2 regions of the Streptomyces chisholmiae genome follow, and region 1 is predicted to be linked to the other one. Evidence: predicted binding sites of a transcription regulator. Region 1 holds the regulator's gene; the other holds the start of a gene.
What was found. The regulator HspR, encoded in region 1, represses chaperone genes until heat shock. The targets are predictions, from matches to a motif close to TTGAGNNNNNNNNNCTCAA.
Positions count from the first base shown of each region.

Region 2: a site for HspR is predicted at 4,296-4,314, ahead of lon (endopeptidase La). Genes of this name have one in related genera too.

Region 1 covers NZ_JAVREO010000023.1:69,623-76,382, reverse strand. Annotated here, with positions in the region: gene dnaK (molecular chaperone DnaK) at 1-281, shown strand, start outside; gene grpE (nucleotide exchange factor GrpE) at 278-967, shown strand; gene dnaJ (molecular chaperone DnaJ) at 1,019-2,233, shown strand; gene RM844_RS28045 (heat shock protein transcriptional repressor HspR) at 2,238-2,690, shown strand; gene RM844_RS28040 (phosphatase PAP2 family protein) at 2,965-3,630, opposite strand; gene RM844_RS28035 (N-acetylmuramoyl-L-alanine amidase) at 3,704-5,740, opposite strand; gene RM844_RS28030 (trypsin-like serine peptidase) at 5,898-6,701, shown strand.
Region 2 covers NZ_JAVREO010000004.1:227,915-234,674, reverse strand. Annotated here, with positions in the region: gene RM844_RS08470 (AlkA N-terminal domain-containing protein) at 1-1,248, opposite strand, end outside; gene RM844_RS08465 (PPOX class F420-dependent oxidoreductase) at 1,332-1,793, opposite strand; gene lon (endopeptidase La) at 1,862-4,273, opposite strand; gene RM844_RS08455 (helix-turn-helix domain-containing protein) at 5,008-5,922, opposite strand; gene RM844_RS08450 (acyl-CoA dehydrogenase family protein) at 6,044-6,760, shown strand, end outside.

The DNA.
Region 1 (6,760 bases):
AGAAGGTCCCGGCCGAGGTCAAGACCGAGGTCGAGACCGCCGTCGCCGACCTCAAGGAGAAGCTCAAGGGCGAGGACACCGCGGCCATCCGCGAGGCGTCCGAGAGGGTCGCCGCCACCAGCCAGAAGCTGGGCCAGGCGATGTACGCCGACGCCCAGGCCGGGCAGGCCGCCCCCGGCGCCGAGGCCGGCGGGGCCACCGGTGCCGCGCAGGGCGCCGACGACGACGTGGTGGACGCCGAGATCGTGGACGACGAGAAGCCGAAGGGCGGTGCGGCGTGACACAGGACCCGCAGGGCTTCGACAAGGAGCCCGAGGTCCCGGACGCCGACGTGCCGAACCCCGAGGCGGCGGCCGAGCCGAAGGCGCCCGAGGCCGGCGGCGAGGCCGCGGCCGAGGGCGCCCCGGAGACCGTCGAGGACGCCGAGTCGGCCGCGGGCCAGCCGGCCGAGGCGGCCGCCCTCACCGCCCAGCTGGATCAGACCAGGACGGCGTTGCGGGAGCGCACCCAGGACCTCCAGCGGCTGCAGGCCGAGTTCCAGAACTACCGCCGCAGGGTGGAGCGGGACCGGGTCGCGGTCAAGGAGACGGCGGTCGCCAACCTCCTGACCGAGCTGCTGCCGGTGCTCGACGACATCGGCCGTGCCCGGGACCACGGCGAGCTGGTCGGCGGCTTCAAGCAGGTCGCCGAGTCGCTGGAGACGGTCGCGGCGAAGATGGGCCTGGCCCAGTTCGGCAAGGAGGGCGAGCCCTTCGACCCGACGGTGCACGAGGCGCTGATGCACAGCTACTCGCCCGACGTCACCGAGACCACGTGCGTGCAGATCCTGCAGCCGGGGTATCGCATCGGCGAACGCACCATCAGGCCGGCCCGGGTCGGCGTGGCCGAGCCCCAGCCGGGCAAGCCCGCCGAGCCCGAGGACGGCGCGGCGGAGCAGGACGACGACGGCGGCTCGGACGAGGGCTGACGCGGTGGCTGACACCACGCACGGCGTGGACCGGAAGGAGGGACGCCGAGGATGAGTACCAAGGACTTCATCGAGAAGGACTACTACAAGGTTCTCGGCGTCCCCCGGGACGCCACCGAGGCGGAGATCAAGAAGGCCTACCGCAAGCTCGCCCGGGAGAACCACCCGGACGCCAACGAGGGCGACGCCAAGGCCGAGGAGCGCTTCAAGAGCGTCTCCGAGGCCTATGACGTCCTCGGCGACGCCAAGCGCCGCAAGGAGTACGACGAGGCCCGCGCGCTCTTCGGGAACGGCGGGTTCCGCGCCGGGCCCGGCGGCGCCGGCCAGTTCAACTTCGACCTGGGCGACCTCTTCGGCGGCGGCCCAGGGCAGGGCGGGCCGGCCGGCGGGCCCGGCGGCCCGGGCGGCGCGGCCGGCGGCTTCGGCGGCGGGCTCGGCGACGTCTTCGGCGGGCTGTTCAACCGCGGCGGCCCCGGCGCCGGCACCGGCACGCGCACCCAGCCGCGCCGGGGCCAGGACATCGAGTCCGAGGTGACCCTCAGCTTCACCGAGGCCGTCTCCGGTGCCACCGTCCCGCTGCGGATGTCATCCAGCGCCGCCTGCAAGACCTGCTCCGGCACCGGCGACAAGAACGGCACCCCGCGGGTCTGCCCGACCTGCGTCGGCACCGGCCAGGTCAGCCGAGGCGGAGGCGGCGGGTTCTCGCTCACCGACCCCTGCGTCGACTGCCGGGGCCGCGGCCTGATCGCCCAGGACCCGTGCGCCGACTGCCGGGGCAGCGGCCGGGCCACCAGCTCCCGCACCATGCAGGTCCGGATCCCGGCCGGCGTGGACGACGGGCAGCGGATCAGGCTGCGCGGCAAGGGCGCGCCCGGCGAGCGTGGCGGCCCGCACGGCGACCTGTACGTGGTGGTCCATGTGGACAGCCACCCGGTCTTCGGCCGCCGCGGTGACAACCTCACCATCACGGTGCCGGTGACCTTCCCCGAGGCGGCGCTCGGCGGCGAGATCAAGGTGCCGACCCTCGGCGGTCCGCCCGTCACCCTCAAGCTCCCGCCCGGCACCCCGGGCGGACGCACCATGCGGGCCAGGGGCAAGGGCGCGGTCCGCAAGGACGGCACCCTCGGCGACCTGCTGGTCACCATCGAGATCGCGGTCCCCCGCGACCTCGGCGACCAGGCCCGCAAGGCCCTGACCGAATACCGCGCGGCAGCCGAGGGGGAGGACCCCAGGGCAGGGCTGTTCGAGGCCGCGAAGGGAGAGTAACGAGATGAACGGCCGGCACGGACAGAGCAGTAACCCCTACGAACTCACCGACGACACGCCGGTCTACGTCATCTCCGTGGCGGCGCAGCTCTCCGGGCTCCACCCGCAGACGCTGCGCCAGTACGACCGGCTCGGCCTGGTCTCACCCGACCGGGCCGCCGGTCGCGGCCGCCGGTACTCGGCGCGCGACATCCAGCTCCTCCGCCAGGTGCAGCGGCTCTCCCAGGACGAGGGCATCAACCTCGCCGGGATCAAGCGCATCATCGAGCTGGAGAACCAGGTCGCCGCGCTCCAGTCCCGGGTGGCCGAGCTCCAGCAGGCCGTGGAGGGCGCGGCGGTCCAGATGCGGCAGCGCGAGGCCCAGGTGCACGCCTCCTACCGCCGGGACCTGGTGCCCTACCAGGACGTGACCCACTCGGCGGCGCTGGTCGTCTGGCGCCCCGACCGCCCCCGCTGAGCGCTGGCCGCGCCGGCCTGAGCCCCGCCGCGGCCCGGCGGCCGCCCGGCGCGGCGGGCTGCGGCGGGCTGGCACTGGGCGCTGCGCCCCCCGTGGCCGGTCGGCCGCGGGCGGGGGGCGTGCTCCGTCTGGCTGGGGTGTCCCGGTGTGCCGCCGGGCGGTGCTGGACCGGGTGGGCTGGCGTTGGCGTCCCGAGGGGCGCTCCGCGCCCGGGGCCGAAGCCCGGCGTGGTCGGGCCGCGGGGCGGTGGCCGTTCGGCCGGCCCGGCCAGGGTTCAGTGGCCCGGGTTGGTGGTGGCGGCCCGGCGGAGGGCGCGGGCGAGCAGCGGGAGGAAGACGCAGCTGACTGCGGTCGCCAGCAGCCAGCCGGCGAGGACGTCGCTCACCCAGTGCACCCCCAGGTAGACCCGGCTGAAGCCGACCGTCAACGCCCACAGCGCCGGCAGCCCCACCGCCAGCGCGCGGGTCAGCGGCCGCCGGCAGTGCGGCCAGAGCGCGTTGGCCAGCGCGATGGCGACCAGCGCCGTGGTGGTGGCGTGCCCCGAGGGCAGCGACGGGTTGTTGACGTGGATCACCCAGTCGGACTCCGGCGGGCGGGGCCGGTCGATCGCCCGCACCAGCCCGTAGCGCAGCAGCTGGGCCAGGAGCAGCGCGGCGGCCCCGGCCACCGCGCCCCACCACCAGATGTTCCGCGCCACCAGCGCGCCGGCCACCATCGCCACCAGCACCGCCGGCGTCCGGGTGCCGGTGTCGGAGACCACGGTCAGCACGTCCGCCCAGCCGGGCGAGCGGTGCGCCAACGCCCAGTCGTGGGCGGCCCGGTCCACCGCCAGCGGGTCGTTGCCGCCGGCCACCACCACCGTCATCAGCGCCGCGCAGAGCGCGGCGGACAGCAGGGCGAGCAGCGGCAGCGTGCCGGCGGGCGGGCGTCGGGGCACCATGAGGCGGCATCCTAGGCGACCCACCCTGACGGTTGGTCAGCTCGTGGTCAGGTAGTGGTCAGCGGCGTCGGGGTCAGCGGTGGCGCAGGGTCACGTCGGCGGCCCGGACGTAGGCGATCCGGTGGCCCAGCTGCACCTGGTAGTACTCCTCGCCGCTGATCACCCGGTGCCCCGCCGGGTCGAAGCTGACGGCCCAGTAGTAGCTGCTCGGCACCCGCTGCCCCACCACGTACGCCTGGTCGGCGGGGATCTCGTACGCCAGCGGCACCACGTCCTGCGCCGGCACGTCCGCCGGGTAGGCCGCGGCCTCCGGGTAGGCGCGGCCGTAGACCGGGATGGTCGGGGCGTCGCCGCGGCCGGTCGCCACCAGGCCGCGCGCCGGCAGGGCGGTCGGCGCCTCGGCCGGGTTGTGGAACCAGGCGAGCTGGCCCAGGTACCAGATGCCGGTCCAGTCGCCCCGCCGGTCGGCGACGACGAACTGCTGCCCGGCGGTGGCCCGCGCGCCGACGTCGTTCACCCCGGTCGAGGACCGGCCGTCGCCCGGGTGCGTGCCGAAGTCGCTGACCAGCGGCGCCTCGTGGTCCGGCGCGGTGTGCAGGCGCACGGCCGAGGAGCCGTGCGGGACGCACGCGCTGCCCGCGCCGGCGCAGTCGGTGAACTCGGGCCGGTGCGCGGCGTAGTCGGGCGCGATGGTGACCAGCCCGGCGCGCGGGCCGCCGGTCGGCTGGAAGGGCGCGCCCAGCAGCTCGAAGTAGTGCGCCCAGTCCCAGTAAGGGCCCGGGTCGGTGTGCATCCCGCTGACGGACGCCCCGGTCGGCCCCTGCACGTTGTCGTGGCCGATGATGTGGTGCCGGTCCAGCGGGATGTCGTGGCGCGCGGCCAGGTAGCGCACCAGCCGGGCCGACGAGCGGTACATCGCCTCGGTGTACCAGGCGTCCGGCTCGGTCAGGAAGCCCTCGTGCTCCAGGCCGATGGAGCCCGCGTTGACGTACCAGTTGCCGGCGTGCCAGCCGACGTCCCGGGTGGCCAGGTGCTGGGCGACGTGGCCGTCGGCGGAGCGCAGGCTGTAGTGCCAGGAGACGTAGGCCGGGTCCTGGACCAGGTCGAGCGTGGTCTCCCAGGTGGCCTCGGTGTCGTGGATGACGATGTAGTCGATCGGCTGGGACGCGGGCCGGTCGGCGCGGTCGTGGTTGCCGTAGCCGCCGTCCGGCAACTCCTCGTAGGGGGCGGGCAGCCAGGCGCAGGAGATCCGGCGCGGGCACTCGACGGCCGGGTCGCGGGCCGGGTCCGGCAGGTCGAGCGGCTCGGCGGTGGCGGTGTCGGGGGTGATGTCGGCGGGCGGCAGCGCCATGCGCTGGCCCTCGGCGGTGGTGCGGCTCGGGCCCTCGGCGATCACCCGGTACACCTCGTCGGCGAAGCCCTCCGCCGCGTCCCGGGTGTCGGCGCGCGGGTAGGCGGCGACCGCGCCGTACCAGTCGGCCGGGTCGGTGCTCGCCGGTGCCCCCAGTTCGCGCTGGGCGTGCGCCAGCAGGGCGGCGCCGCCGCGCACGTTGGCGGCGGCCTCGGCGCGCAGCTCGTCGGGCGGCAGGCCGGTGAGTTCGGCGGCCAGCGGCAGGGTGCCGGGCTCGGCGGCCAAACCGGCGGCGGGCCGGGCCTGGTGCGGATCGCTGGCGGCGGGCCGGTCCCGGGGCAGCGGACGGGCGTGGTCGCCGCGCGGGTCCTCGGCGCCGACGGCGTGGTGGCCGGCACCGTCGGCCGACTCGGCCAGCGCGGTCGCCACGTCGGTCAGGTGCAGCGGTCCGTAGCCGCCGGAGACGCTGGCCGCGCCGTGGTGCCCGTCCCAGCGCGACTGGAGGTAGGCGACGCCGAGCAGCACGCTCTCCGGCACCCCGTACTCGGCGGCGGCCTCCGAGAAGGCCCGTTGGAGGGCGGAACGGTCGGCCTCGGCGGCGGCCGGCGGCGCGGTGGTGCCGACCGCGAGCAGCGGCAGGGACAGGGCGAGCGCGACGGCCGCCTGGACGGCTCTGCGGGCGGGCCCGACCGGGCGGGCTGGCGGGTGGGACAACGGTGGCCTCCGGGACGGACGGTGCGGATCGGCCGCTGCTGGCATGACCATGCAAATACCCAACGGGGCGCCCGGTCAGACCGGTTGCGCCGGACGGCGTGCGGGGGATGTCAACGCGGCGCGCCCGGGAGGCGGGAGGTTCACCCACCCGATCGGCGGACGGTGGCTGGACTTCACCCCTGGGTGATCCCAGGGTGTCGGTATGAACCTAGCGCGCCTCCCCATAGCCATCGCCGCCACCACGGCGGCGCTGTTTGTCACGGCGCCCCCGGCGGTGGCGGCCGACCCCTGGGCACAGGGCACGGTGAGCACGGTGGGGAAGATCATCTGGGACGCGGGCGGCGGCCGCCTCGGGCTCTGCTCGGGCGCCATCGTGGACGCCCCGAACGGCAGCGTGGTCGCCACGGCCGCGCACTGCGTCAGCGGCGACGAGAGCCCGGGGGCACCGGGGGACGTCTACTTCGTCCCGGCCTACGACCACGGGCGGGAGCACTACCGGGAGGACGGCTGGCGGGTGGCCGCGTTCCACACCCCGGAGGGCTGGGACACCACGCGCGAGACCAGCGCCATCCTGCCGCACGACTACGCCTTCCTGACCCTGGAGGCCAAGGACGGGCGCACGGTCCAGGAGGTGTGGGGGGCCAACGCGTTGGCCTTCGAGCCGGTGACGGAGGAGGGCGAGGTCGCGGTGCTTGGCTACCCGGCGGCCGACCCGTACGACGGCGAGTCGCTCCACTACTGCGCCGGCGACCTGCGGGTGCTGGACCAGGGCGAGGCGGAGGCGGCCAACGTGGGCGGCCTGCTGCTGGAGGAGTGCGACCTGACGGCCGGTTCGAGCGGCGGGCCCTGGCTCCAGGACTACGACCAGGCGACCGAGTCCGGCACGGTGCTGGCCGTGATGTCGGTGGGCAGCGGCGAGGGCCAGGTCGTCGGCCGCCCGTTCCCCGACGAGGCCCGCACCCTCTTCACGGCGGCGGGCGCCGAACGCGCCCCGGCCGGGGGCTGAGCCGACCCCGGCCGGGGGCTGAGCGGAGAGCAGGGTCTGGCGGAACCCGCCGCGGGGCG
Region 2 (6,760 bases), on a different contig from region 1:
GTCCCGGTCGGCGCCCGGGTCCAGCACGACCCGGCCGTCGGCCAGCGCGGCGCCCAGGGTGCGCAGCGTCGCCCGGCGGCTCTCCGGCATGCCCAGCTCGGTCAAGGGCGCGTCGGCCAGTGCGGCCGGCTCGGGGAAGAGGTGGGTGAGGCCGCCGTCGGGGCGGTCCAGCGGCTTGCCGAGCGCCGCCACCAGCCGGCCGCCCAGGGTGCGGGCGGCGCCCACGGTGATCTGCTGGCCCAACACCGCGCGGACGGCCAGCTCCGCCGGCTCGGCGGCGCCGGGCGACCGCAGCCCCGGGGTGGCGGCGACCAGCGGCCCCAGCAGCGGGTGCCCGCCGAGCCGCTCGGCCACCGCGTAGGGGTCGGCGTCCAGGTCGAAGAGCCGCCGGAGGCGCTGCACGGCGCAGGTCAGGTCGCGCGGGTCGGACAGGTGCAGCCGACAGGGCAGCCAGCGGCCGCCGGTCGCCCCGGCCGACTCGCCGACCTCGGCGATCCCGGTGCCGTGCGGCAGCGCCAGGGTCCGCCGGTAGCGCCGGTCGCCGGCCGGGCCGCTGGTCTCCTCGACGCCGGGCAGCGCGCGCCGCTGGAGGAAGTCGAAGACCGCGCCGGCCGCGTAGGCCCCCCGGTAGGCCAACCGCAGCGGGATGCCGGCGCCACCGGGCCCGGCCGCCGGGCCGTCCCGGTCGCCGGCCGGCGCCGCGGCGCGCAGGGCGCTGGGGGTGCGGTCGTACACCGCGCGGATGGTGTCGTTGAACTGGCGGACGCTGGCGAAGCCGGCCGCGAACGCCAGCTCGGTGATGGGCAGCTCGGTCGTCTGGAGCAACACCCGTGCGGTGTGCGCGCGTTGCGCCCTGGCCAGCGCGATCGGGCCGGCGCCCAGCTCGGCGACGAGCTGGCGCTGCACCTGACGGGCGCTGTAGCCGAGGCGGTCGGCGAGGCCGGCGACGCCCTCCCGGTCCACCACGCCGTCGCTGATCAGCCGCATCGCGCGGCCGACCGCGTCGGCCCGGACGTTCCACTCGGCGGAGCCGGGGACGGCGTCGGGGCGGCAGCGGCGGCAGGCGCGGAAGCCGGCGCCCTGGGCGGCGGCGGCCGAGGGGACGAAGCGGACGTTGGCCCGCTTCGGGGTGGTCGCCGGGCAGCTGGGGCGACAGTAGATCCCGGTGGTCAGGACGGCGGTGAAGAACACCCCGTCGAACCGCTCGTCACGGCTGCGCACCGCCTGGTACCTGCTGTCGTCGTCCATCACCCCGCCAGTGTGCGGGGCGGCACGCCCCCCACACTGGCGGGATTCGGACACGGAGGTGGTGCCTCCGCCGTGGTGCGCCCCTACGCGAGCCGGGCCGGGAAGCCGCCGGTGGCGATCGGACCCCAGCGCTCCGGGGTGACCCGGATCAGGGACTTGCCCTGCCGGGCCATCGCCGTCCGGTACTCGGCCCAGTCCGGGTGCTCCCCGGCGATGTTGCGGTAGTACTCGACGAGCGGCTCCACGGCCTCGGGGACGTCCAGCACCTCGGCACTGCCGTCGAGCTGCACCCAGGGGCCGTCCCACTCGTCCGACAGCACCAGCACGCTCACCCGCGGGTCCCGCCGGGCGTTGCGGACCTTGGCCCGCTCCGGGTAGGTGGACATCACGATCCGGCCGGAGTCGTCGACGCCGCAGGTCAGCGGCGAGGACTGGGGAGCGCCGTCGGCCCGCCTGGTCAGCAGGATGGCACGGTGCCTGGCCCGGACGAAGTCCAGCAGGCCGTCGAGGTCAACGCGCGTGTTCGTCGCGATCGAAGGACTCATAACGGCAGACCATACGCCCCCTCCCGGCGGTCCCGTGCGGGGCCGTCGGGAGGAGACGAAACCGCCGGTCAGGCGGCCAGCGTGGCCGGCGACTCGGCCGGCGCCCCGGCCGGCGCGAGGGCCAGCTCCAGCACCTGCCGGACGTCCGCCACCGGGTGCACCCGGAGCGTCTCCAGCACCTCGGCCGGCAGGTCGTCGAGGTCCGGCTCGTTGCGCGCCGGGATGATCACCGTGGTCAGCCCGGCCCGGTGCGCGGCCAGCAGCTTCTGCTTGACCCCGCCCACCGGCAGCACCCGCCCGGTGAGTGACACCTCGCCGGTCATCGCCACCTCGGGACGCACCCGGCGCCCGCTGAGCAGCGAGGCCAGCGCGGTGGTCATGGTGACCCCGGCGCTGGGCCCGTCCTTGGGCACCGCGCCCGCCGGCACGTGCAGGTGGATGCCGCGCTCCCGCAGGTCGCCGACCGGCAGCTCCAGCTCGGCGCCGCGCGAGCGGAGGTAGGCGAGCGCGATCTGCCCGGACTCCCGCATCACGTCGCCCAGCTGGCCGGTGAGGGTCAGCCCGGCGCCGCCGGTCTCCGCGTCGGCCAGCGAGGCCTCGACGTAGAGCACGTCCCCGCCGGCGCCGGTGACGGCCAGGCCGGTGGCCACGCCCGGCACCGAGGTGCGGCGGACGCCAGGCTCCTGGGCCGCCTCCGGCACGTGGTGCGGACGGCCCACCAGGCGGCGCAGCCCGTCGGCGGTGACCGCGTGCGGCAGGGTCAGCTCGCCCAACTCGGCCTGGGCGGTGACCTTCCGCAGCACCCGGGCGATCATCCGCTCCAGGCCGCGCACCCCGGCCTCACTGGTGTACTCGGTGGCGAGCCGGCGCAGCGCCGCCTCCTCGACGGTGACCTCGTCTGCGGTCAGCCCGGCCAGCCCCAGCTGCCGGGGCAGCAGGTGGTCCCTGGCGATGGTGACCTTCTCCTCCTCGGTGTAGCCGTCGAGCCTGACCAGCTCCATCCGGTCCAGCAGCGGCTGCGGGATGGCCTCCAGGGCGTTGGCGGTGGCCAGGAAGACCACGTCCGAGAGGTCCAGCTCGACCTCCAGGTAGTGGTCCCTGAAGGTGTGGTTCTGCGCCGGGTCCAGCACTTCGAGGAGCGCGGCCGACGGGTCGCCCCGGTAGTCGGCGCCGACCTTGTCGATCTCGTCGAGCAGCACCACCGGGTTCATCGAGCCGGCCTCCTTGACGGCCCGCACGATCCGGCCGGGCAGCGCGCCCACGTAGGTGCGGCGGTGGCCCCTGATCTCCGCCTCGTCGCGGACGCCGCCGAGCGCCACCCGGACGAACTTCCGCCCCATGGCCTTCGCCACGCTCTCACCCAGCGAGGTCTTGCCGACCCCGGGCGGGCCGACCAGCGCCAGCACGGCGCCGCCGCGCCGGCCGCCGACCACGCCCAGGCCGCGGTCGGCGCGCCGCTTGCGCACCGCGAGGTACTCGGTGATCCGCTCCTTGACGTCGGTCAGCCCGGCGTGGTCCGCGTCCAGCACCGCGCGGGCGCCCGGGATGTCGTAGGAGTCCTCGGTCCGCACCTGCCAGGGCAGTTCGAGGACGGTGTCCAGCCAGGTGCGCAGCCAGCCGGCCTCCGGACTGGCGTCCGAGGCCCGCTCCAGCTTCTCCACCTCCTTGAGCGCGGCCTGCCGCACCCGCTCCGGAAGGTCGGCGGCCTCGACCCGGGCCCTGGGGTCCGCCTCGTCGCCGTCCGGCGAGCCGCCGTCCAGCTCGGCCAGCTCCTTGCGGACCGCCTCCAGCTGGCGACGGAGCAGGAACTCGCGCTGCTGCCGCTCGACGCCGTCCTGGACGTCCTTGGCGATGGACTCGGAGACCTCCTCCTCCGCCAGGTGGTCGCTCAACCAGCGGCTGGCGTGCCGGAGCCGCTCCACCGGGTCGAGCGTGCTGAGCAGGGTGGCGCGCTGCTCGGCGGTGAGGAACGGGAAGTACCCGGCGTTGTCCGCCAGCGCGCCCACCTCCTCGATGCCGGCCACCCGGTCCACGGCCTGCCAGGCGCCGCGCTTGCGCAGCCAGCTGGTGGCCAGCGCCCGGTACTCCTTGACCAGCTCGGCGACCGCCCCGGGCAGCGGGCTCGGCTCCGACTCGTCGACCGGGCCGACCTCCACCCACAGGGCCCGGCCCGGGCCCGTGGTGCCGGCGCCGACCCTGGCCCGGCGCAGCCCGCGCACCAGGGCGCCGGGGTCGCCGTCGGCCAGCCGGCCGACCTGCTCGACCCGGCCGACCACGCCGAGCGCCGGGTAGCTTCCGTCCAGCCGGGGCACCAGCAGCACCCGCGGCTTCTCCCCGCGGGGCGCGGCGGACTGGGCCGCCTCCACGGCGGCCCGGACCTCCGCGTCGGAGAGCTCCAGCGGCACCACCATGCCGGGCAGCACGGCCTCGCTCTCCAACGGCAGCACGGGCAGGGTGAGTACGTCGAACGACGCTTCCATGACGCCTCCCTTGGCAGGCAAATTGAGCTATGCCGACTCAATGCTGGAGCGGGGGCGAGATGTTCCCGGGGGCCGGCCCGTGTTCGCTGTGGGCGATCAACGGGTGGCCCGCCGCCGGCCGGGCCACGGGATAGAGGACGCCGTGCCGCCCACCGCTATTCCGGCGAAGCCGGGGTAGCGGTGAGCGGCCTGCCGGGGGCCCCGGCAGGGCCCTTTGCCACCGGGGCTGCCGGGCAGGCGACTGACCAGCACCTCGACGGGCTACCAACCGGCGCTTCCCCGCGGACGGTCGCCGGGCGCGTCTCGGCCGGGACCGCCCGGCAGGTGACGGACCGGCGCTTCCCCACCAGCGGTTGGCGAACGCCTCACAGCCGGGACCCTCCGGCTGACGCGCCCCCGACCGGCGGCAGACCGGCGCCTCCAGGCGGACGGTTGGCGGGTACGTTCGGCAGCGGCTCCGGCGGACGACGGGCCGGGTTCCCTGCGGAGCTTCCTCACCGACAACCGACCGCGCCCTCCGGTCGGCGGTAGCCAACCGTGTCCCCACAGGGGGTTCCCCGACCGGCGGTTGGCGGGGGCGGTCCGGGAGGGACGTTGCGGCACGCGGAATCGCGGCAGCCTCCCGACCAGCGGTTGGCGAACGTCTCACGGCTCACCGGCACATCCCCGGCGGGCCGCCCGCCGGCAGGGCGAGGCGCCCGGCCCGGGCGGGTCGGACGGGGGCGAACCCGGGGTCAGAGCTCGCGGAGCGCGGCGAGCAGGAAGTCCTCGGTGGCGTCCGGCGGCATCGCCTCGACGGCCAGCCGGTTCATCACGTGCCGGTACTGCTCGACATCACCCGGTTTGTCCGGGTAAGCGCCGCCGGTGAGCTGCTCCAGGTAGACCACGTCCGGCAGGTCACCGCCCGGCGGGCGGAGCACCGTGACCGGGCCGGCGATGGCCGAGTGGGCGCCGGCCGCGAACGGCACCACCTGGACGGTGACGTGCGGCAGCCGGGACACCTCCAGCAGGTAGGCCAACTGCCGGCGCATCAGCCCCCGGCCGCCCATCGACCGCCGCAGCGCCGTCTCGTCGATGACCGTCCACAGGTAGGGCGGCCGGTCCCGGCGCAGCACGTGCTGGCGGGCCATCCGCAGCCGCACCCGGCGTTCCAGCCGCTCCTCCTCGTCCGGGACCAGGGAGATCACCGCGCGCGCGTACTCCTCGGTCTGGAGCAGCCCGGGCACGAACTGGAGTTCGTAGCCACGGATCACCGTCGCCGTCTGCTCAAGACCCAGGTAGACATGGAGCCAGCTGGGCACCACGTCGTGGAAGAACTGCCACCAGCCCTGGCTGTTGGACTCGCGGGCCAGCGCCAGCAGGGTGCCGCGCTCCCCCTCGTCGTAGACCCCGTAGAAGGCGAGCAGGTCGATGACGTCCCGGACCTTGAAGCCGGTCTTGCCCATCTCCAGGCGACTGATCTTGGAGTGCGAGCCACGGATGCAACGGCCGGCGTCGGCGCCGGTGATGCCCTGGGACTCCCGCAGCGCGCGGAGCCGGTTCCCCAGGATCATCCGGGGCACGGTTGGCCCCGTCTGCCGGAAGTCCAACGCCATCGACGCCGCGTCCAGCTCGCCGAGGACGCCATCGGTATCCAGCCCCAACGCCATCTGTCGCTCCCTGCCGTCGCCGCCGAACGCCCCACTGTACTAGGGCAGTCGGGGAGCGGTAGCCCCTGATGTGCGGGTCGTGGGGGTGCCGCCGCGCTGGTCCGGCGCCTACCGTGGAGTCATGACGCCCAGCACCCACGCGGTCACCAACCAGGTCCCGCCGCTCGTCGGCCACGACGTGTTCGCCCAGGACGCGGCGCTCACCGAGGGCTTCGCCCGCCAGGTGGCGCCCGAGGTGGCCGACGAGGCCACCGCCGAGCTGTCGGCGCTGGGCCGGTCGGCCGGCTCGGCCGAGGCCGCCGAGTGGGGCCGGCTGGCCAACGAGAACCCGCCTGCGCTGCGGGTTTTCGACGCCGTCGGGCACCGGATCGACGAGGTGGAGTTCCACCCGGCCTGGCACCAGCTGCTGGACCGGGCGGTGGGGGCCGGCCTGACCGACGCCTGGTCGCGGCCTTCCGGCCAGTTGCGTAGGACGGCCGGATTCTTTGTCTGGTCCCAGGTGGAGGCGGGGCATGGCTGCCCCATCTCGATGACGCACGCGGCCGTGCCCGCGCTGCGCGCCACGCCCGCGCTCGCCGCCGTCTGGGAGCCGCTGCTCACCTCGCGGGTCTACCAGCCGGGCCTCGGGGTGCCGGCGACCGGGAAGGCCGGCGCGCTGGCCGGGATGGGGATGACGGAGAAGCAGGGCGGCTCCGACGTGCGGGCCAACACCACCCGGGCCGAGCCGGCCGGCGAGCCCGGCCTCTACCGGCTGACCGGCCACAAGTGGTTCTGTTCCGCGCCGATGTCGGACGCCTTCCTGGTGCTGGCCCAGGCGCCCGGCGGGCTGAGCTGCTTC